One region of the Streptomyces sp. NPDC048442 genome, then DNA from elsewhere that is predicted to be linked to it. Evidence: riboswitches for the same ligand, from Rfam matches in the RefSeq annotation. Region 1 holds a riboswitch; each other region holds the start of a gene.
What was found. A riboswitch is a leader RNA that binds a small molecule or an ion and turns the genes downstream of it on or off. The one in region 1 is predicted to bind cobalamin.

Region 1 (6,993 bases):
AAGTACACACTGAAGGAATTCCGGGGCCAGGCACGGCAGTTGCTGCTCACCGGGGCGGCGGTGGCCGTCGGTGTCGCCTTCCTCGTCCTCGCGGTCGGCGGCAGCAACGCCCTCGTCAGCTCCTTCGGCCAGCTCGCCGCCGCCGAGGTCGGCCCGGCCGCCCTCCAGGTCACGCCCGGCGCACGCGACGCGGGCACCCCGAAGGATCCGGGACTGGCCCGGGACACCGCTGCGAAAGCCGCCCGGGTCCCCGGCGTCGACGCCGTCGCGGCCCGGCAGACCGGGCGTGGCACCGTCCTCACCCCCGCCGGACGGCCCCTCGACGAGCCCGCCGTCGTCACCTCCCTCGCCGCGGCCCCCGCCCTGCGCTGGCAGCTCGCCGACGGCGGGAAGTGGGCCGTCGCCCCCGACGAGGTCATGCTCGACAGCCGCACCGCCGACCGCATCGGTGTACGTCCCGGCGGACGGGTCGCCCTCCTGACTGCGGACGGCGGCCGCACCACGGCCCTCCTCACCGGCACCCTCGACACCAGGGGTGCGCCCAGCTTCGCCGGACAGCCCGTGATCGGCGCCCCCGACGGGCAGCTCGCCAGGTACGCCGCCGAGCCGCACACCACCCAGCTCGACCTCGCCGTCCGGGCGGGCGACGAGCGCGCCGTCGCCGGCGCGGTGCGCACCGCGCTCGGCGACCACGCGCGGGTCCGTACCCACGAGGAATCCGTCGACGCGGCGAAGAAGGACAGCGGAAACCTGTACGTGCTGGTGCTCGTCGCCGCACTGTGCTTCGTACTGATCGCCATGGCCGTGGCCCGCATGGTCGTCAGCAACACCTTCTCGGTCGTCCTCGCCCAGCAGGTCCGCCAGCTCGCCCTGCTGCGCTGCATCGGCGCGACCCGCGGCGAGATCCGCACCCACGTCCGCCGCCAGGGCCTGCTGCTCGGCATCGGCGCCTCGCTCACCGGGCTCCTCCTCGGCGCGGGCGCGAGCGCCCTGGGAACCCTGCTGCTCGGCACGTTCGACCTCGGCCCGGTGTCGGTCGACCTGATGCCCGGCTGGATCGTCTTCCTCCTGGCGCTCCTGTTCGGCGTGCTGCTCACCGTCCTCGCGGTCCGCGCACCGGCCAGGAGCGCTTCCGCGGTCCCGCCCGTCGCGGCCCTCGGTGGCGCGCACACCGCGACCCCCGACAGCACCGGCAGCCGGGCCGTGCGCACCACCTTCTCCGTGCTGCTGCTCGGCCTCGGCGCCCTGCTGCTGGTCGGCGGCGCGTACGCCCCGGTCCCGCTCAGCGTCCTTACGGTCACCGCCGGAGCGATCCTCAGCTTCTTCGGCGTGCTGCGCCTCGCCCGCTGGCTGCTGCCGCCCGTCGTCTCCCTGCTCGCGCTGCCGACCCGCCGCTTCTCCGGTACGACGGGGAAGCTCGCCGCCCAGCAGCTGCGGGGCAACCCGGGCCGTACCGGAGCCGCCGCCTCGGCGCTGCTGGTCGGCGTGACCGTGATGGTCGCCGCCTCGACCGTCGTCTCCACCACCGGCGGCTCGCTCGGCGACATGCTCACCTCCCGGCAGCCGGGATCGTTCTCGCTGGTCACCGACAAGAAGCAGGTTCCCGGGGCGGCACTGGCCGTGCTCGGCAAGGAGAAGGGGCTGCGGACGGTCCCGGTCCGCACCGCCACGATCGACGCGGGCGCCCGCGCCGGCCGGAAGATGATCGTCGCGAGCGCCGACCCCGCCCTCCTCAACACGGGCATGGAGGGCGCCGACCAGGCCCGCAAGCTCGGCGACGGCCAGGCCCTGGCCTCCTACGGCAGCGCCCGCACCGCCCACCCGGCCGGCCTGGACGTCGCCCCCGGCGCCTCGGGCTACCCGTTCGCGGTCGTCCCCGAGGCCTCGTACTTCGTCACCCCCCGCACCATGGACCGCATCGCCCCCCGCGCCCCCGTCACCACCGCCTGGATCAGCCCCGCCGACGGCCTCTCGCACGAGGAGGCCCGCAAGCTCCTGGACAAGGCACTGCTCGACCAGCCGACGGTACGGGTCCACGACGCGGGAGCCGAGGCCGAGTTCTTCCGTACGATGCTCGACCGCATGGTCATGATCGCGGCGGTGCTGCTCGCCTTCACGATGGCGATCGCCGCCCTGGGCGTCGCCGCGACCCTCATGCTCGGCGTCGACGAACGCACCCGCGAGATCGGCATGCTGCGCGCGATCGGCCTCAGCGGCGGCCAGTTGCGCGGGATGCTCACCCTGGAGGCCGTCCTGCTGTCGCTCACCGGCGCGGTCGCCGGAACCGTGCTGGGCCTGGTCTACGGATGGCTCGCGGGCCGTTCGGTGACCCAGGAGTACGGAATCCAGCACACCCCGGGCCTCATGATCGCCGGACTCCTGGCGGTCACCGTCCTGATCGGCCTGGCCGCCGCGGTCCTGCCCGCCAGGCGGGTGCGGCGGATGGCGGTCGTGGACGCGCTGCACGCGGAGTGACACGACCGCCCGTACGGGCCGGGGGCAGAGCGGCGCCCCCGGCCGGGTGGATCAACCCACGTCGCCGGTAGGGGAGTCGGCCTCACCGGTACGGGTGTCGCGCGGTGCGGCGGGCCGGGCGGTGGGCCGGGCGGTGGGCTCGGCCGTGGGCCTGCCCGTGTGCTCGGCCGCGGGTTCGGCGGTCCGGGTCACTTCGGCGCGGATCATGGCGTTGAGGGCGAGGAACGGGTCGATGGGCATGGCAAAGCCTTCTCTCGTGCAGTGATTGCGGTGATTTGCGCTGATTGCCAGGGGGCCTGCGGGTCGCCCGCGCGGGTGTGCGGGCGGGGGCCTCCTCAGCAGCGCAGCACCACGCAGCGCACCGGACACGGCTCCGGAACCCGGGTGTGCGCCCAGGTCCAGGCAACCGCTCCCGCCCGCCCAACAGGGCGTGCACGGAAGGCGGTTCGTACCGTACGGACGGGCCGGAGCACCGGACTGCGGCCGGTGCTCCTGCGCGGAGTCCCGGCGAGCACCCGCAGTTCGGTGTCCGTGCCGTCCGACATGCCCTCGGACTCGGCGGCGGACAGCGGACGCGCGTCCGGCGCGGCATCGGCCCCGGGCAGCCCCGACATCGCCAGCGCGGCAAGCACGGCGCACACGACGAACACCGCGGCGGTCGCCGCGACGCATGCGGGCAGCACCGCGCGCGCACGGCGCCGGTGCGGCGGCCGGTGGGAGCGGGGCGCGTCAGCCATGGGGCACAGGTGCCCCACGGGAGGGCCGGGTTCAGCCCGCGGAGCCGGAATTCCCCCCACCGGGGTAGGCCGGTTGGCGGTGGAGGCCGGGCGCACCGGGGGAGGGACGCCGGGCGGACCGGGGGAGGGACGCCGGGCGGACCGGGAGGCGGACGTCACGTGCGCCGCCGCCCCGCGAGGGGTTAGTGTGGCGGCGCAGCTGGTTCGCTCCGCCCGCCAGGCGGAAGCGTCGCAAGAGGGAACCCGGTGTGAATCCGGGACTGCCCCGCAGCGGTGAGTGGGAACGAAAGCCGTCATACGCACTGGACCGGTACGAACGAGTACCTCGCGGTCCGGGAAGCGGCGGCCGGTAGGTGCCGGGGAGTGATCCCTGGCGTGTCCGCGAGTCCGAAGACCTGCCACTGCCCGTACGCCACCCGTGCGTACGGCGATCTCGGCGGCCTCGTGGGAGGGCCGGTGGGAAGCAGGCGGGCTACGTGTACGGGTCCAGGTGCTCAGGGCACCCCAGATCCCCGACTCCGCTGTTTCTGCGCCGACTTGATCCTCCTCACGCGAGCCGCCCGGGATCCCCCGCGACTCGCGAAGGAGAGTTCCGTGGCAGACCGAACCGCCACCCCCGCAACCCCCGGTGCCGTCACCCCGCAGCCCGCCTGCGCCACCGTGCACGGCTACCCCCGGCAGGGCCCGCACCGCGAACTGAAGAAGGCCACCGAGGCGTACTGGGCCGGCCGCGCCGGCGCGGACGAGCTGCGCGACACCGCGGCAGCCCTGCGCCGCGACGTCTGGCAGCAGCTTGCCGACGCCGGAATCACCGAAGTCCCCGTCGGCGACTTCTCGTTGTACGACCACGTCCTGGACGCCGCCGTCACCCTCGGCGCGATTCCCGAACGGCACCGGGACGCCTTCGCCGCCGACCCGCTCGACGGCTACTTCGCCATGGCGCGCGGCACCGCCGAGGTCGCACCGCTCGAAATGACCAAGTGGTTCGACACCAACTACCACTATTTGGTGCCCGAGTTGGGGCCCGACACCGTCTTCGCCGCCGACTCGACGCGGCTCGTGGACCAGCTGCGCGAGGCGCTCGCGCTGGGCCTCGCCGAACCACGGCCCGTGCTCGTCGGCCCGGTCACCTTCCTGCTGCTCGCCAAGCCCGCCCCCGGCGTCGCCGACGGCTTCGAACCCCTCACGCTCGTGGACCGGCTGCTGCCCGTGTACGCGGAGGTGCTCGCCGATCTCCGGGCGGCCGGGGCGAGTTGGGTGCAGCTCGACGAACCCGCCCTCGTACAGGACCAGTCGCCCGCGGTCCTGAACACCGTCGCCCGCGTCTACCGCGACCTCGGTGCGCTCACCGACCGGCCGCAGCTCCTTCTCGCCTCGTACTTCGACCGGCTCGGCGACGCACTGCCGGTGCTCGCCCAGAGCCCGGTGGAAGGGCTGGCGCTGGACTTCACCGGGCCCGCCGCCGCCCATGTCGAAGCGCTCGCCGCCGTGGGCGGACTGCCCGGCAAGCGGCTCGTCGCGGGCGTCGTCGACGGGCGCAATGTGTGGATCAACGACCTCGCCCGTTCGCTCACCACCCTCGCCACCCTCCTCGGCCTCGCCGACCGGGTCGACGTTGCCCCGTCCTGCTCCCTGCTGCACGTCCCGCTCGACGCGGACGCCGAAACCGAGGTGGACCCCGAGATCGCCCGCTGGCTGGCATTCGCCCGCCAGAAGACCGGCGAGGTCGTCACCCTGGCCCGCGCCCTGCGCGAAGGCACCGACGCCATCGCCCCCCAACTCGATGCGAACAAGGCGGCGTGGGAGTCCCGGGCGGCCTCCGCGCTGACCCGCGACCCGGCGGTGCGCGCCCGTACCGCCGCCGTCACCGCCACCGACGCCCGCCGCGACCTCCCGTACCCCGAACGGGCCGCCCTCCAGCAGGCCGCACTCGGACTGCCGCAGTTGCCGACGACCACCATCGGCTCCTTCCCGCAGACCCGCGAACTGCGCACCGCCCGCGCGGATTTGAGGTCGGGACGGATCGACAGGGCCGCGTACGACGAACGGATCGCCACCGAGATCCGCGAGGTGATCTCCTTCCAGGAGAAGGCCGGCCTCGACGTACTGGTGCACGGCGAGCCCGAACGCAACGACATGGTCCAGTACTTCGCCGAACAGCTCACCGGCTATCTCGCCACCCGGCACGGCTGGGTCCAGTCATACGGCACCCGCTACGTCCGGCCGCCGATCCTGGCGGGCGACGTGTCGCGGCCCGCGCCGATGACCGTGGCGTGGACCTCGTACGCCCAGTCGCTGACCGCGAAGCCCGTCAAGGGCATGCTCACCGGGCCCGTGACCATGCTCGCCTGGTCGTTCGTACGGGACGACCAGCCGCTCGGCGACACCGCCCGGCAGGTCGCACTCGCCCTGCGTGACGAGGTCAACGACCTTGAGGCGGCGGGCAGTTCGGTCATCCAGGTGGACGAGCCCGCACTGCGCGAGACGCTGCCGCTGCGGGCCGCCGACCGGGCGGCCTACCTGGAATGGGCCACCGAGTCGTTCCGGCTCAGCACCTCCGGGGTGCGGGCGGCCACCCAGATCCACACCCACATGTGCTACGCCGAGTTCGGCGAGATCATCGGCGCCATCGACGACCTCGACGCCGACGTGATCAGCCTGGAGGCGGCCCGCTCGCACATGCAGATCGCCGACGAACTCGCCCGGGTGGGCTACCCGCGCGAGGTCGGACCCGGCGTGTACGACATCCACTCGCCGCGCGTCCCGGCCGAACGGGAGGTCTCCGACCTGGTCGACCGCGCGCTGCGCGCCGTACCGTCGCAGCGGCTGTGGATCAACCCCGACTGCGGTCTGAAGACCCGCGGCTGGGACGAGGTGCGCCCGGCACTGGAGCGGATGACGGCGGCGGCACGACGGGTACGGGCGGAGCTCCCGCCGGACGCCGCGCGGTGACGGGCACAGGGCGCTGACAGGTCCGCCTGCCGGCGGCCTGCGGCTCGTGTGCCGCCCTCCCCGTCGGGGGGCGGCACACGGGAGTCACGGGTGTCCCGCCGGGACCACTGGTGTCCCGGTGGCACCACTGGTGTCCCGGTGGCGCCACGGGTGTCACGGGCCGTCCGACGGATCCAGATCCAGATCGTCGGCGTACTCGTCGCCGATCTCGTCCCCGGCCGGCTGCGGAGTGTCCGGTTCCTCCTCGGCGAGCAGCTGGTCCAGTGATTCGCCGCGCCGCGCCTCCTCCGCCGTCGTTCCGAAGGACTCGGCGGGCGACCAGCGGTCCGGTGGATCGATGCCCGCGTCCAGGGGGTCGTAGTCGAGGTCGTCGCTGATCAGCGTGTCCTGGGCGTCCAGGACGCCGTCGTCCTCGGGCAGGCCGCCGGTGTCGTCGGTCATGTCGCTCATGACCACACGCTGCCCCACTCGGAAGGTGTACGCATCCCGGAGGTGCGGACCGCGCGCGAGGGCAGAAGAATGCGTGACAAGAGGGACATGCGCTGGATGTGTCCGCACGATTCCCCAGGAGGCGGCATGAGCGAGCAGGGACCGGATCCGTCGGAAGTGACCCCCGACAGTCTGCTGCACAGTGGCGGCAGCGACGACGCGACCCCCGAGGACCTGGTGCTCGCCTCGGGCCGCGACCTCACACCGGGGAACCTGGAGTGGGCGCGCAAGCGGCTGGAGAAGGAAGGGCGCGCGGCGATCGAGTCGTCGCTGCCCTGAACCCCTGCGCGACGCCGTACGAAACATGGGTGTGCCCCGCGTCTCGCGCGGGGCACACCCC
Region 2 (6,993 bases), on a different contig from region 1:
AGCGATGAAGACGCGTACGGTCGCGGGCCGGGAGTCTGCGTTCACAGGGGAATTCGTACCGTATGCGGGTGGTGCGGCCGCGTCCGGCCCCCTTTGCGCGCCTTGTCGTGGGCCTTGCGTACGAGGGCAAATTTTGCTTCCCCTTACATGGACACAACGGGAAGCCAATGTGGGCTTTTCGTGTGCAACCCTTCTGCGTGTTCGAATGTCTGACCTTGCAACGTCCGGCGCCGGACGTGCACGAAGTCGACATTCCCATTCCCCGTTCCATGGCGGCAGGGGGCACGCGGGCATCACGAGGAGTTGAGAAACACATGGGCAACCGTGGCAGGAACGACCGGAGTGACCGAATACGGTCCACCGGCAGCCGCCGGAAACAGACCGGCGGGCGGCGCGCCCAGCAGAGCGCCCCCGGCGGGCAGGACAGCCTGCACGGCGAAGACCCCACCCCCGAGTACGGCGGTCGTGCCGCCGCCCGTCGCGCCCAGTCCGGGGGCAGGGGACGTGCGGCGAACCGTCGCGGGAAGCGCAGGCCCCGCAGCAGATTCGCGCTCCTGCTCTGGGCTCTCGCCGGTGTGGTCCTCGTGGGCGGTGTCGGCCTCGGCTGGGCGTACTTCACGCTCGACGGGAACCTCAAGAGCGTCGACATCGACGGTGCCCTCGGCAGCAGCAGACCGCCGGAGACCGACAACGGCTCCCTCGACATCCTGGTCCTCGGCTCCGACTCGCGGCAGGGCGACGAGAACAACAAGTACGGCAAGGACGTCGGCAACGCCCGCTCCGACACCGCGATGATCGTGCACATCCACAAGGGGAACGAGAAGGCCAGCGTCGTCTCGATCCCCCGCGACACCCTGGTCTCCCGCCCCGAGTGCCAGGGCCGCACCAAGCTCCGGCCGGCCGCCGAGCGGCAGATGTTCAACACCGCGTTCGAGATCGGCGGGCCCGTCTGTGCGGTGAAGACCGCCGAGCAGCTGTCCGGCATCCGCATGGACCACTACCTCGAAGTCGACTTCAGCGGCTTCAAGAAGCTCGTCGACACCCTCGGCGGCGTCTCCCTCACCACCAACAAGGCGATCAAGGACCCCAAGAGCCACCTCGATCTCCCGGCCGGCACCAACCAGCTGAACGGTGAGCAGTCCCTCGGTCTCGTACGTACGCGAAAGAGCGTCGGCGACGGCAGCGACCTCGGCCGCATCCAGCTCCAGCAGGCGTTCGTCAAGGCCCTGATGGACCAGCTCAAGGACATCGGCGTCTTCAGCAACCCGAAGAAGCTCTACGACCTCGCCGACACCGCCACTCAGACACTCACCACCGACTCGGAGCTCAGCTCGGTGACCTCCCTGATCGCATTCGCCAACAGTCTGACCGGCATCGATCCGAAGAACATGAACATGATCACGCTGCCCATCGACTACGACATAAAGGACAGCGACCGCGTCGTCCCGCTGAAGGAACAGTCCGACCTGCTCTGGCTGGCGCTCCGGGCGGACAAGCCGATCCCCCCAGGGGTCACCGACGACTCGGCGGGCAACAAGGTCGACGCGGGCAAGGTCGTCGTGGGGAACTGAGCAGCCTCAGCAGGCAGGCGGCCCCGCCACCCTCGTCGAAGCAGGCCACGGGCGTGGGGCGATGCTCATGTGTCCGTCCTTCCGCCCCCGGCCGTACCGGCCCCGGCCCTGGCCCCGGCTTCGGCCCAAATCCGGGCGGCGGGTAGATTTTCGGGCTGATCCTCCGTACACCTGCCGCCCGCCGTCCACCGCCTGCCGCCTGCCGCCTGCCGCCTAGGAAATGCGCTTCCCATGAGTCTCGACGCCGCCCAGCGTCCCGCATCCGACCGCCCTGCTCCACCGGAGCCCGAGGTGCGCCGGTGGAGGATCGTGGGCCGGGCTCCGGCGCGGCCGGCGCCGGCTGCCGCTCTGCACAGTGTCGGCGTCGCCACCGCCGTCCTGCTGGGGCTCGTCGCCATCGGTGCGGCGATCCACGAGCCCGTACTCATACCCTCCCTCGCCGCGAGCGCCGCGCTCGTGCACAGTGCGCCGACCATGCCGCTGGCCCAGCCCCGCAGCGTGATCGTCGGCCACCTGCTGGCGGCCGGGGTCGGCTACGGCGTGCTGGCGGCGGTGGGCAGCAGCGCCTGGGCCGCCGCCGTGGCGGCCGGGCTCACCCTGGCGCTGATGACGCTCGCGCGCACCCCGCACTCCCCCGCGTGCGCCACCACCGTGGTCATCGTGCTCCAGACGCCGGCCCCGGTCAGGTTCGTACCGCTGCTGATCGGGGCCGCTGTGCTGGTGGTACTGACGGAGTACGTCGCCTCCCGGCTGCGGCGCAACGCACCGAAGTACCCCGCCTACTGGTGGTAGTTCCCAGGGCCTGCTGAGGGTGGCTCTCAGGAGCCCGCGGCCCGGAACTTCTTCAGGTCCGCCGCGAGCGACGCGATCGCGGCGGGGTTGCGCGGGCTCTCCACCAGTTCCGCGTAGTCGAGGACGACGATCCGGTCGTTCTTGATCGCCGAGACGTTCGCCAGCGGCGGGTAGGACTTCAGGAACTTCCGCTTCTGCTCGGCGGTGGTGTCCCCGTAGTTGTTGATGACGATCACCTCGGGGTCGCGTTCGACGACGGTCTCCCAGCCCACCGTCGCCCAGCTGTCCTTGAGGTCCTTCATCACGTGGTCGCCGCCCGCCCTGGTGATGATGTCGTGCGGCGCGGCGTACAGACCGGAGGTGAACGGCTTGTCCTGCCCGCCGTCGTAGAGGAAGACCCGCGGCCGGTCGGCTCCCTTGAGCGCTCCGGCCTGCGCGCCGGCCACCTGTCCCCGGAACTTCGTGACGAGGGCCTCCGCGCGGTCCTCCACGTCGAAGATCCGGCCCAGGTTCCGCAGGTCTGTGTAGAGCGCGTCGAGCGGCGGCATCACGCCGCGGGCCGTGCCGCCCCGCCCGTTGCGGCAGGACTCGCTCAGGAGGTACGAGTCGATGCCGACCTTCTTCAGGTCGGCGGGGGTGAAGCCCTCGCCCTCGTTGAAGCCGTAGTTCCAGCCCGCGAAGACGAGGTCGGCGCGGGCGTCGAGGGCCATCTCCTTGTTGATCTGCTTCTTCGAGAGCCATGTGACCTTGCTGTAGCCGGCCTTCCAGGGCACGGAGTCGAGGTCGCCCTTGTCGTCGGGCATCACGAAGCCCGCCATGTTCTTTTCGAGGCCGAGCGCGAACATGATCTCGGTGATGCCGACGTCGTTGGTGACCACGCGCTGCGGGGCCTTGGCGTAGGTCTTCTTCTCGCCGCAGTTGTCGACGGTGACGGGGTAGTGGCTTCCGGCGGCCTTGTCGTCGGCGGCCGGCGTGACCTGTGCGCCGCAGCCGGTAAGAGCGACGGTGGCGAGGGAAGCGGCGACGGTGACGGCGGGTCGTATGCGCATGGGGCCGTGGTTCCTTACGGGGTGGCGGGCAGGAGGCGGTCGAACAGCAGCTGTACGGCGCCGGACTCGGGGTGCGGCACGCGGTGCGCCCGTACGCCGAAGACCTCGGCCAGCAGCTCGGGCGTGAGCACGTCGTGCGGGACGCCGTGGGCGACGATCCGGCCCGCGTCGATGACGTACAGCAGATCGCAGTGGAGGGCGGCGAGGTTGAGGTCGTGCAGTGCGGTGAGCACGGTCAGGCCGCTGCCGCGCACCAGGGCCAGTACGTCGAGCTGCTGGGCGATGTCGAGGTGATTGGTGGGCTCGTCGAGGACGAGCACCCGTGGCTGCTGGGCAAGCGCGCGGGCGATCAGGACGCGCTGCTTCTCGCCGCCGGAGAGGGTGACGAAGCCGCGTCCCGCGAGGTGGGCGGCGCCGACCCTGGCCAGCGCGGTCTCGCACACCTGCCGGTCCTCGTCGGTGGTGCGGGCCACCGACCGCTGGTGCGGCAGCCGTCCCATCGCCACGACCTCGGAGACAGTGAAGTCGAACTCGGCGACCGCTTCCTGGGGCAGCGCGGCCAGCCGCCTGGCGCCTTCGCGCGCGGTCATCGCGTGCAGGTCGTCGCCGTCGACGAGGACGGTTCCGCCGACGGGACGCAGCGCCCGGTAGACGCAGCGCAACAGGGTCGACTTCCCGCTGCCGTTGGGGCCGACGAGCCCGACGAGCTGCCCGTCGTCGGCGTGCAGCGTGACGTCCTCGACGAGGCGTGCCCCGGCGATCTCGACGGTCAGTTCGTCGATGTCGATACGCATCACACGCCTCCGAAGCTGTACGAGTTGCGGCGCATCAGCAGCACGAAGCACGGCACGCCGATGGCCGCGGTGAGGACGCCGACCGGGAGTTCGACGGGGGCGAGCACCGCGCGGGACAGGATGTCCACCCAGACCAGCAGGACCGCGCCCATGAGCGGGGCGACGGCGAGCAGCCGCCGGTGGTCGGCGCCGACCAGCATGCGTACGGCGTGCGGGACCATCAGGCCGACGAAGCCGATCGCCCCGCTGACCGCGACCACGGCGCCCGTGACGGCCGCGGTCACCAGGAACAGCTCCTTGCGCAGCCGTCCCGCGTCCACGCCGAGCGAGGCGGCGGTCTCGTCGCCCATGGCGAGGGCGTTGAGGCGGCGCGCCGACCACATGAGGTGGGTGAGGCCCGCCAGTACGGCGGTGGCGGCGATCGGTACGGAGGCCCAGTTGGCGCCGCCGAGGCTGCCGAGCAGCCACATCATCGCGGAGCGGGCGGCCTCGCCGCGTTCGGCGGCGAAGACCATGAAGGTGGTGATCGCCGAGAAGCCGTAGTACATCGCGGTGCCCGTCAGCACGAGCCGCAGCGGTGTCAGCCCGCGTGGCGTGCGGGCGATCGCGTACACCAGCGTCATCGCGAGGAGCGCGGAGCCGAAGGCGGCGGCGGACAGCGCCCAGACGCCGAGCGCGCCGAGCGCCCCGAAGAGCAGCACCGCGTTGGCGCCGACGGCCGCGCCCGACGAGATGCCGAGGACGAACGGGTCGGCCAGTGCGTTGCGCACCATGGCCTGCACGGCGACGCCGATGCCGGAAAGACCCGCCCCCACGACGGCGGCCAGTACGGCGCGCGGGAAGCGCAGTTCCCAGACGATGGTGTACGCCGGAACCTGCTCGGCGGATATGGTCCCGCCGCTCAACCCGGCCCACAGGTACCGCAGCACCTCGCCCCAGGTGAGCCCGGAAGCCCCGATGCCCGCCCCGCAGACCAGGGAGAGCAGGAGGGCGGCCCCCAGGACGACGACGAGCAGCGGCACGGACGCGCGCCGTGGCGGCGCGGGGCCGGCGCCGGCGCCGGCAGGGGTCGCATGCGAGGACGCGGTCGGCTGGTGTTCTGCGGTCGGCTGATGTTCGACGGACGTGGCCACGGGCGGTTCGCTTTCGCCTCGGGCCGTGCGCTGCGCGCCGGAAGCAGCGGCCCGGGACGCGGGGCGCCCTGTGCAGCACCTCTCGCAGTCCACGGCGAATTGACAGGAGCCTTCACCGCCGCGGGTAATCGGGCTCACGGAGCGTTGAGTCCACTCCGTCTACCGTTGCGGGTCAGCGCCGGACTCTCACCGGACTTCCCCCGCGGGGCGTCTGCAGCTTAACGCGTCGACCTGGCGGTATCCGCAGCCGCGGTCTCCCGGGACGGCTCGGCGAGGGTGGCACGGCGGAGGGCGGGGAGGGCCGCGGCAACGGCGAGCGTCGCGGCGACGCAGACCAGGCCGCCGGTGATCACGGCGGTGCGGGCGGTGGTGAGTTCGGCGAGGAAGCCGAGGCCCGCGTTGCCGAGCGCAGGGGAGACCGAGGCGGCGTCGATGAGGAGCAGGCCGACGAGGAGCCGGTGCCCCCGCACGTACCGCACGCCGTCCGCCACGGCCGCGAACGACTGGCTGACCCCCTTGCCCGTACGGCGGTGGCGGCGGGAGGCAGCGTGGAGCTGCAGGACGTCCTGCACGACCGCCCGCCCGCCCACCTGGGCCCCGCGGACCTGGAACACCTGCGACCGTCCTGGCTGCACCCGGCGGCCGAAACGGACACGGCGGGAACGGGCGCGGAGACGGACGTGGAGCTGCCGTATCCGAGCCGTCTCGGCGGGCTCAAGTTCCCTTCCCCCGACGCCCGGTTCGAGTTCTCGCTCACCCTCCTCACCGAGGGAGTCGCCGCACTCGCGCAGCAAGCGAAAGCCATCTGACCCGCCGCGCGGGAGCGGGCGGTCCAGGCGGCCCGCTCAGTCCCCGTAGCGCTCCAGCACGTCGAGCATCGCCTTCGGCTTCTGCCAGATGTCGCGTTCCTTGTGGGCCCAGTCGGACGCGGCCCGGCCGAGTGCGCGGGCCTCGTCGCGGTGGGCCGCCACCCAGCGCAGGCGCCGGGCCGTCGCCGCGACGTCGGGGACACCGCGTACTCCGCAGTGCCCCAAGTGCGGTTCGTACACGTCCTCCCAGTGCGACGGCGGTACGGCCAGTACGAGGTCGCCCGCGTCCCGGCAGACGTCGCCCTGCCCCTCGGACGACAGCGCGACCACGGGCAGACCGGTCGCCATGCCCTCGATCAGGGGCAGCCCGAAGCCCTCGCTGCCCAGCGCGAGCAGCACGTCGGCCCGCTCGTACCAGTGCAGGATGCCGCGGGTCGGCTCGTTCTCGTCCACGATCGTGACGCGGGGGTCCTGTGAGGTCAGGCCGCCGCGCCCCTCGGCGCCGAAGCGCGCCTTGATCACCAGGCGGGCGGTCGGATCGCCGTCGAAGGCCAGTCGCCAGGCGTCCACCGCCTGGGCGACGTGCTTGCGCGGTACGACCGTGCCGACGACCAGCGTGGTGATGCCCGCGCGCTCGGGGCGCGCCACCCAGGGGTACACGTCGGCGTCGACGCCGTCCGGGGTGACCTCGATGGGCACGGTGATCCCGCTGGCGCGGAACATGTCGGCGACGAACCTGGTCGGCACCATCAGGGCCCGTGCGCGGTTGAGCGGTCCGACCCAGCTCGCGGGCAGCCGGCTCGACTCCCACATCGTATGGATCAGGTGCGGGCGCGAAGCGAAGC
Region 3 (6,993 bases), on a different contig from region 1:
CCAGTTCACTCTCGGCGAGGGGCCCGGCACGGACGCGCTGCGCACCGGCCGGCTCGTCCTGGAGGGCGACCTGGGGCTGGTCTCGCGGGAGCGCTGGCCCGGTTTCCTGCCCGCCGCCGAGATGCTCGGGGTGCGGGCGGTGTTCTCCGTACCGCTGCAGATCGGCGCGATCCTGGTGGGGGTCCTGACCTGTCACCGGGCCGACCCCGCCCCGCTGGACCAGGAGTCGCTCGCCAACCTGCTGGTGTTCGCGGACGCGCTGACCCTGACCCTGCTGGGCAGTACGGAGAGCGCGGGACCCGGCACCGGCAGCTGGCTCGCGGCGGACGCGTCCCTGTACCGGGCGGAGGTGCACCAGGCCACCGGGATGATCTCGGTCCGGCTCGGCGTGCCCCCCGCGGCGGCCCTGGTACGGCTGCGGGCTTATGCGTACGCCGCCGAAGCGCCCATCCTGGAAGTAGCCAGGGATGTGGTGGCGCGGCGGCTGCGCTTCACCTCCGACGGGGCGCTGCGCGACGGCGACGGATCGGAATCGACACGATGACTCATGGGAAGCGCCCCGGGCGCCCCGCCCGGCAGCATGACAGATGTGGGTGACAGGCATGGACAGCAACGTGCGCGAACAGAAGATCGCGACGGCTTTCGTCGAGCTGGCCGACACTCTGGTCGACGACTTCGACGTGATCGAGTTTCTGCAACGGCTGGCCGTCCGCTGCGTCGAGCTGCTCGATGTGTCGGCCGCCGGGCTGATGCTGGTCAACCAGCGCGGCCAGCTGCAGACCGCGGCGTCGTCCGACGAGCGCGCCTGGCTGCTCGACCTGCTGGAGATCCAGCACCAGGAGGGCCCCTGCCTGGACTGCTTCCACAGCCGTACGACCGTTCTGCCGGTCTCCCTGGACACCGCGGAGATCCTGGAGCGCTGGCCGGTGTTCGCTCCGCGCGCCCGGGAGTACGGCTTCCACGCCACGTACGCGATCCCGCTGCGGCTGCGCGACACGGTGATCGGCGCCCTCAACCTGTTCGTCACCACGCCCCGGCTGGAGCTGGGGCCCGGTGACGTGGAGCTGGCGCAGGCCCTCGCGGACGCCGCGACCATCGGCATCCTCCAGCAGCGCACCATCCGGCAGAGCGAGCTGCTCACCGGGCAGCTCCAGTCGGCGCTGACCAGCCGGGTGCGCCTGGAGCAGGCCAAGGGGATGCTCGCCGAGCGGTGGGCGGTCTCGGTGGACGAAGCGTTCGCCGGGATGCGGTCGTACGCACGCCGGAATCAGCTGGCGCTGTCGGAGGTGGCGCTGGAGCTGGTACAGGGGACGCTGGACTCGGAGGCGGTCCGTGCGAAGCCGCGTACGGAACCCCGCAAGGAATCCCGTAAGGAGTCCCGCGGGACGCCCCGCACCCAGGACAAGAGCGGAGAAAACGGTTCTCGCTGACGCGGTGGGGACAACTGGGGCTACACCCGCAGCGACTTTGCTGTGACATTGCGTCAATTCCCCTATGGAGAACGGAGCTTGAGCCCTCTAGAGTGGGAGGGCGGCCCCAGCCCCCGGCCCGCAGTTCCGAGTTGGTTTCTCCAGAACCTCCCGCGACGGCGCCGGGCTTCTCCCGCAGTTCGTGCGCGCGCGGTCGAGGACCGGCCCGGCCGACGGCTCCGGGGGGAGCGAGCAGTCGGCCGGGCCAGGTGCTTCTCACGCCCCCCTGAGCGTTCTCGCGCCCCCCTGGGGCGTATTGACAGTGCACTGCCAGGCTGGGACTCTCCGGAGGACAACTCCACACTTCGAGGCGACGGTAAGCAGGAACTCCGGTGCGATTCCGGGGCGGTCCCGCCACTGTGACCACAGCTGCCGCATGCGGCTGTGGGAGTCAGGAACTGACCCGTCGTCCTCCTGCCATGGGGCGTGGAAACCCCAGAAGGAGGCTCACCCGACATGTCCGTGTCTGCCCAGCAGTCCGCACAGACCACCGACCTGGCTGCCGCGACCACCCGCACCCGGGATCTGATGATCCTGGCCGCCGCGGTGATCGTGGCCCTGATCGCGCTGTACGCCGTGTTCATGGACAACGGCCACATCATCTCCGCGACCGGCAGCTACCTGCACGAGTTCTCGCACGACGGCCGGCACCTCTTCGGTGCCCCTTGCCACTGATCGGGGCCGTACGCACCATGAACAACCCGAGTCCCGTACTTCCCCTGCTCGGCCGCGGTCTCGCGGCGGGCGGGGCCGCAGGCCTGGTCACCGGCCTGTTCTCGCTGCTGCTCGCCGAACCCGTGATGGACAGGGCGATCGTCCTCGAAGAGGCGCGTTCGGCCAAGGCGGAGGCGGCGGAGCACGCGCACGCGGCGGCGGGCGCCGTCGCGGAGCACCACGAGGAACTGTTCTCCCGCTCCCAGCAGCACTTCGGCCTGGTCGTCACGGCCGTCGTCGCCGGCCTGGCCCTGGGCGCGCTGTTCGCGGTCGCCTATGCGCTGGTGCACCGCCGTACCGGCTTCCTCGTACGGGCGTGGCCGCGGGCCCTCGCGTTCTGCGCCGCCGCGTTCGTCGCGGTCGCGCTGCTGCCGGGGCTGCGTTACCCGGCAGCCCCGCCCGGCGTCGGCGACGCCAACACCGTCGGCGAGCGCCAGACGCTGTGGCTGGCCGCCGTCGTCATCTCGGTCCTGGGCATGCTGCTGGCCTGGCAGGTGTACGTACGCCTGGCGGGCAAGGCGGACCCGGTGCGGCACGGGGCGGTGTTCCTGATCGGGGCGGCCACCCTCGCCGTACTGTTCCTGCTGCCCGGCAATCCGGACGAAGTCCCCGTACCCGCAACGCTGTTGTGGGACTTCCGGGTGCTGTCGCTCGGGTCGCAGGTGCTGCTGTGGGCCGTGTTCGCGGCGGTCTTCGGCGGTCTTGGGCTGCGTGCCACGAAGCGGGCCGGATCACCCGCCCCCGCTCGGGCCGCGTCCTCTCAGGCTGCGTCTTCTCAAGACTCGGCACCGGCGACCGCCGGGGCCTGAGTGACGCCCGTCAGATAGGCGGAGACGACCACATTGGCCGTGTAGGAGCGGGCGTTGTGGTCGTACGTACCGCCGCAGGTGATCAGGCGCAGCTCGGCGCGGCCGTCCTCGCGGGGTCCGTAGACCTTCTTCGCGTCGAACTTGTCGCGGCTGAAGACCTGGACGTCTTCGACGGTGAACTCGGTGACTGTTCCGTCCGCCCCGGTGATCTTGATCTTTTCGCCGGGACGGGCGGAGCTGAGGCCGTAGAACACGGCCGGTTTGCTCCTGGTGTCGACGTGCCCCACGAACAGGGCGACTCCGCTCGCTCCGGGGCGGGTGCCGTTCCGGTACCAGCCGACCTCGCGCGGCTGCTCGTACGGCGGCGGGTCGACCGCACCTCCGGCGTCGAGTCCGCGCGCGCTGACCGGCGCTTTGATGCCGAGCGAGGGGACGTCGAGGCGGCCGGGGCGTACGCCCGTGACCGGTTCGTGCGCGTCGGGCAGTTCGACCTGCAGCAGTGGGCGTCCCACCGCGGCCACGTCACCGGTGGTCGGAGCGGCGTTGCCGCTCGGGCCGTTGGTGAGGTCGCGGCCCCACAGCCACAGTCCTAGGAGCAGCACCGCCCAGGCGATGCCGGTGAGCATCCGGCCTTTGCCGGAAGCGGTCTGGTCGGAGCTCATTGCTGCGGGGCTCCCTTCGGGCGGGTTTGTTGCCTTCGTGCGGGTTCGTTGTGGCTGGTCGCGCCCACGCGGCGGAGCCGCAGATTCGACACAGCCCCGCGCCCCTAAAGGCGCTTGCGGCGGCGGGCCGAGCGGCCGGCGATGGCGATGGCGGCGGCGGCCGCGAGGCCGAGGCCGATCAGGGTGTGCGAGGTGCCGGGGCCGTCGGACTCTGCAGCCAGGGCGGTGCCGCCGCCGCCCGCGCGGACGGGGGCGGTCGGTTCGGTCCTGTGGTGGACGACGGTGACGTTGCCGCTGGCGCTGCCGTCGCCGTCCTCGCACTTGACGTGGATGCCGTAGTCGCGCCCCTGGGCGTCGGAGCGGATGCGCGCCTCGGCGAACAGGCCGCCGTCGGCCGCGGGGTTGAAGTACGCGGGCGAGGAGAACGCCTCCGACGTGCCGACGGCCTTCTTGCCGTTGCAGATGTGGACCCGCAGATCCACTTCCCCGCCGGCCGCGATGGTGGACGGGGTGACGGTGACGTTGCGGTTCTCTTCGTTGTTGGTGACGGTGACCGGCGCGGGGACGGCCGGTACTGCGGCGAGGGCGGCGGGCGCGGGGACGAGTACCGCCGCGAGTGCCGCACCCGCACACAGAGTGAGATGCGATGAGCGCATGGTGAACCTCCTGGTACTTCGAAGATTCACCCGTACGCGAGGTTCCGCATCCGCAGGGGCCCGTCACTGCGCCGTACGGGCCCCTGCGGCGTCGTCGGAGCCGTCAGATGCGCGTCAGATGCGCTCGACCAGGTCCGCGATCGAGTCGACGACGGTGGACGGCCGGAACGGGTACCGGTCGATGTCGTCCTTGCCGGTCAGCCCGGTGAGCACCAGGAACGTCTCCATGCCCGCCTCCAGGCCGGCCAGCACGTCGGTGTCCATCCGGTCGCCGATCATGGCGCTGGACTCGGAGTGCGCGCCGATCGCGTTGAGGCCGGTGCGCATCATCAGCGGGTTGGGCTTGCCCGCGAAGTACGGGTCCTTGCCGGTCGCCTTGGTGATCAGCGCGGCGACCGCGCCGGTGGCGGGCAGCGGGCCCTCGGCGGAGGGGCCGGTCTCGTCGGGGTTGGTGCAGATGAAGCGGGCGCCGCCGTTGATCAGCCGGATCGCCTTGGTGAGGGCCTCGAAGCTGTACGTACGGGTCTCGCCGAGCACCACGTAGTCCGGCTCGTGGTCGGTGAGCACGTACCCGATGTCGTGCAGCGCGGTGGTCAGTCCTGCCTCGCCGATGACGTACGCGGTGCCGCCGGGGCGCTGGTCGTCCAGGAACCGGGCGGTGGCGAGCGCGGAGGTCCAGATGTTCTCCACCGGCACGTCCAGCCCCATCCGGGCGAGGCGTGCGTGCAGGTCACGGGCGGTGTAGATGGAGTTGTTGGTGAGTACCAGGAACGGCTTTCCGGTGTCCCGGAGCTTCCTGATGAAGGCGTCGGCACCGGGGATCGGGACGCCCTCGTGGATGAGGACTCCGTCCATGTCGGTGAGCCAGGATTCGATCGGCTTGCGCTCTGCCATCTGGTGGGACTCCCGCCGTGCGTACACATGAAGACAAGGGGCGCGCACAACCCTGTGCACGCCCCCAGCCTAATGTGAGTAAGCCCCAACCTCAGGCGGTGATGTGGACGCCGTCGATCGTCCAGTACCAGTTGTTGCCGCCGGTGTAGCGGAAGCGGACCTGGGCGGTGGTGGCCCCGGCCGGGACCTGGAGCACAATCGTCTCGACCCGGGACGAGGCGTTCGCCGTGTACGTCTTCACGACGGCCGGCGCCCCACCCCCGTACGAGACGAGGACCTCGGCCTTCTGCGGGGCCTCGTGCCGGTAGTACGAGGTGTACGTGAGCGTGGCCGGGCGGCCCGCCTGTACCGGGAACGCCGGGCTGACCAGCGTCGAATCGAAGGTCCCGGTGCACGCCTTGTCGGACCACTCGTCGCCGTCGCACACCGCGAAGACGCCCCGGGCGCGGACGTTGAGCTCGCGCTCCTGGCCCTTCTCGGCCTTGGTCCAGAACTCGTCGGTGGTGAAGGACCAGCCGCGCCACTCGGTGACGCCGCCGGTGCCCATCCTCGCGTTGTCGACCGACCAGCCGGCGGGCGCGACGTGCGTGAAGCCGAGGACGTCGGCGCCGATGTCTCTCTCGTCGACGGCCTTCTGGAGCGTGCCGCGCAGCGAGTCGAAGGAGTCGGTGACGGGCTGTTGCACGGCCCGCCCGTCAAGCTTCCATGCCGGGTCGAGGGGGATCCCGAGGTGGACGAGGGCGGAGACGGCGACGTCCGGCATCAACACGTCGTACCGGGTGACGCCGGCGGGCAGCCCCGCCCCGGTGGCGATCAGGAAGGTCTGGCGCTCGTCCCACGAGTTGCCTCCGTGGCCGCCGGTCGCGGTGTGCCCGTGGTCGGCGGTGACGAGGATGAGCCAGTCCTCGTTCCCGTACGTGGCACGGGACTTGACGGCAGCGTGGATCTCGCCGACCTGGGCGTCGACGCCGTGCAGCGCGTTGAGGTACGCCTGGCTGGCGTTGCCGCTTGCGTGGCCCGCGTGGTCGACGTTGTCGAGGTGGACGAAGACCGCGTCGACGTCCGTCTTGACCCTGGCGACCGCGCGCTTCGTCGTACCGACGTCGTACTCGGCCTCCGGGGTGGAGACGCGCTCGTCGACCTTCGCGGAGAAGATGAGGTCGGTGACCGGGTTCCAGGACGCCACCGCGTACGTCTTGAGTGCGGGGTTGGCCCTCTCGGCGCGGGTCAGGAAGTCGGGGTAGGTGGTGAAGTCGGCGCCGGTGAACTCGTTGTTGACGACCTTGTGCTTGTCCGGCCACACACCGGTGATCAGCGTGGACCAGCCGGGGCCCGAACTCGTCGGCGCCATCGGGTTGGTGTAGATGCTGGACGGCGCGGTGACGCCGGACGCCATCAGCGCGTCCAGGTTCGGCGTGTCGGCGTCCTTGATGCGGCGGAGCATCGCCCCGTCGAGCCCGATGACCAGGACCTTGGGGATCTTGGCGGCACGGGCCGTGCGCCCGGCGGCGGCGGCCTGGGTGACGGAGGCGAGGGGGCCGGCCGCGGTGGCGACGGCGGCGGCACCGAGGAGGACTGCGCGGCGCGAGATGCCGGAGGACATGTCTCTCTCCAGGAGGGGGAAGGTGGTGCGTGGGACGGGGGACCGTGCCGTACTTCCTTGCCGTACTTCCTTGCCGTACTTACTTCGGTCAACAAGGCCTGGTCTCAGCCCAGTTGGACGTTGTCCACGGCCCAGTACCAGTTGTTGCGGGCGTCGCGCAGCCGGAATTTGACGCGGACCGTGCGG

Region 2: another riboswitch for cobalamin. It lies ahead of AB0D18_RS19505 (iron ABC transporter permease); the one in region 1 lies ahead of metE (5-methyltetrahydropteroyltriglutamate--homocysteine S-methyltransferase).
Region 3: another riboswitch for cobalamin. It lies ahead of AB0D18_RS02890 (CbtB-domain containing protein); the one in region 1 lies ahead of metE (5-methyltetrahydropteroyltriglutamate--homocysteine S-methyltransferase).

Annotation. Positions count from the first base shown of each region.
Region 1 is NZ_JBEZKB010000006.1:93,937-100,929, reverse strand. It holds gene AB0D18_RS11585 (FtsX-like permease family protein) at 1-2,475, shown strand, start outside; gene AB0D18_RS11580 (hypothetical protein) at 2,527-2,715, opposite strand; gene AB0D18_RS11575 (hypothetical protein) at 2,811-3,212, opposite strand; cobalamin riboswitch at 3,396-3,630, shown strand; gene metE (5-methyltetrahydropteroyltriglutamate--homocysteine S-methyltransferase) at 3,807-6,164, shown strand; gene AB0D18_RS11565 (hypothetical protein) at 6,318-6,614, opposite strand; gene AB0D18_RS11560 (hypothetical protein) at 6,741-6,932, shown strand.
Region 2 is NZ_JBEZKB010000012.1:55,307-62,299, forward strand. It holds gene thpR (RNA 2',3'-cyclic phosphodiesterase) at 1-45, opposite strand, end outside; gene AB0D18_RS19485 (LCP family protein) at 315-1,571, shown strand; gene AB0D18_RS19490 (HPP family protein) at 1,803-2,363, shown strand; gene AB0D18_RS19495 (ABC transporter substrate-binding protein) at 2,390-3,412, opposite strand; gene AB0D18_RS19500 (ABC transporter ATP-binding protein) at 3,427-4,206, opposite strand; gene AB0D18_RS19505 (iron ABC transporter permease) at 4,206-5,228, opposite strand; cobalamin riboswitch at 5,442-5,585, opposite strand; gene AB0D18_RS19510 (hypothetical protein) at 5,558-5,911, opposite strand; gene AB0D18_RS19515 (hypothetical protein) at 5,888-6,148, shown strand; gene AB0D18_RS19520 (glycosyltransferase family 4 protein) at 6,185-6,993, opposite strand, start outside.
Region 3 is NZ_JBEZKB010000001.1:603,607-610,599, forward strand. It holds gene AB0D18_RS02880 (GAF and ANTAR domain-containing protein) at 1-544, shown strand, start outside; gene AB0D18_RS02885 (GAF and ANTAR domain-containing protein) at 603-1,430, shown strand; cobalamin riboswitch at 1,729-1,891, shown strand; gene AB0D18_RS02890 (CbtB-domain containing protein) at 1,926-2,144, shown strand; gene AB0D18_RS02895 (CbtA family protein) at 2,162-2,992, shown strand; gene AB0D18_RS02900 (class F sortase) at 2,959-3,654, opposite strand; gene AB0D18_RS02905 (hypothetical protein) at 3,759-4,310, opposite strand; gene AB0D18_RS02910 (HAD-IIA family hydrolase) at 4,425-5,204, opposite strand; gene AB0D18_RS02915 (alkaline phosphatase family protein) at 5,296-6,807, opposite strand; gene AB0D18_RS02920 (alkaline phosphatase family protein) at 6,912-6,993, opposite strand, start outside.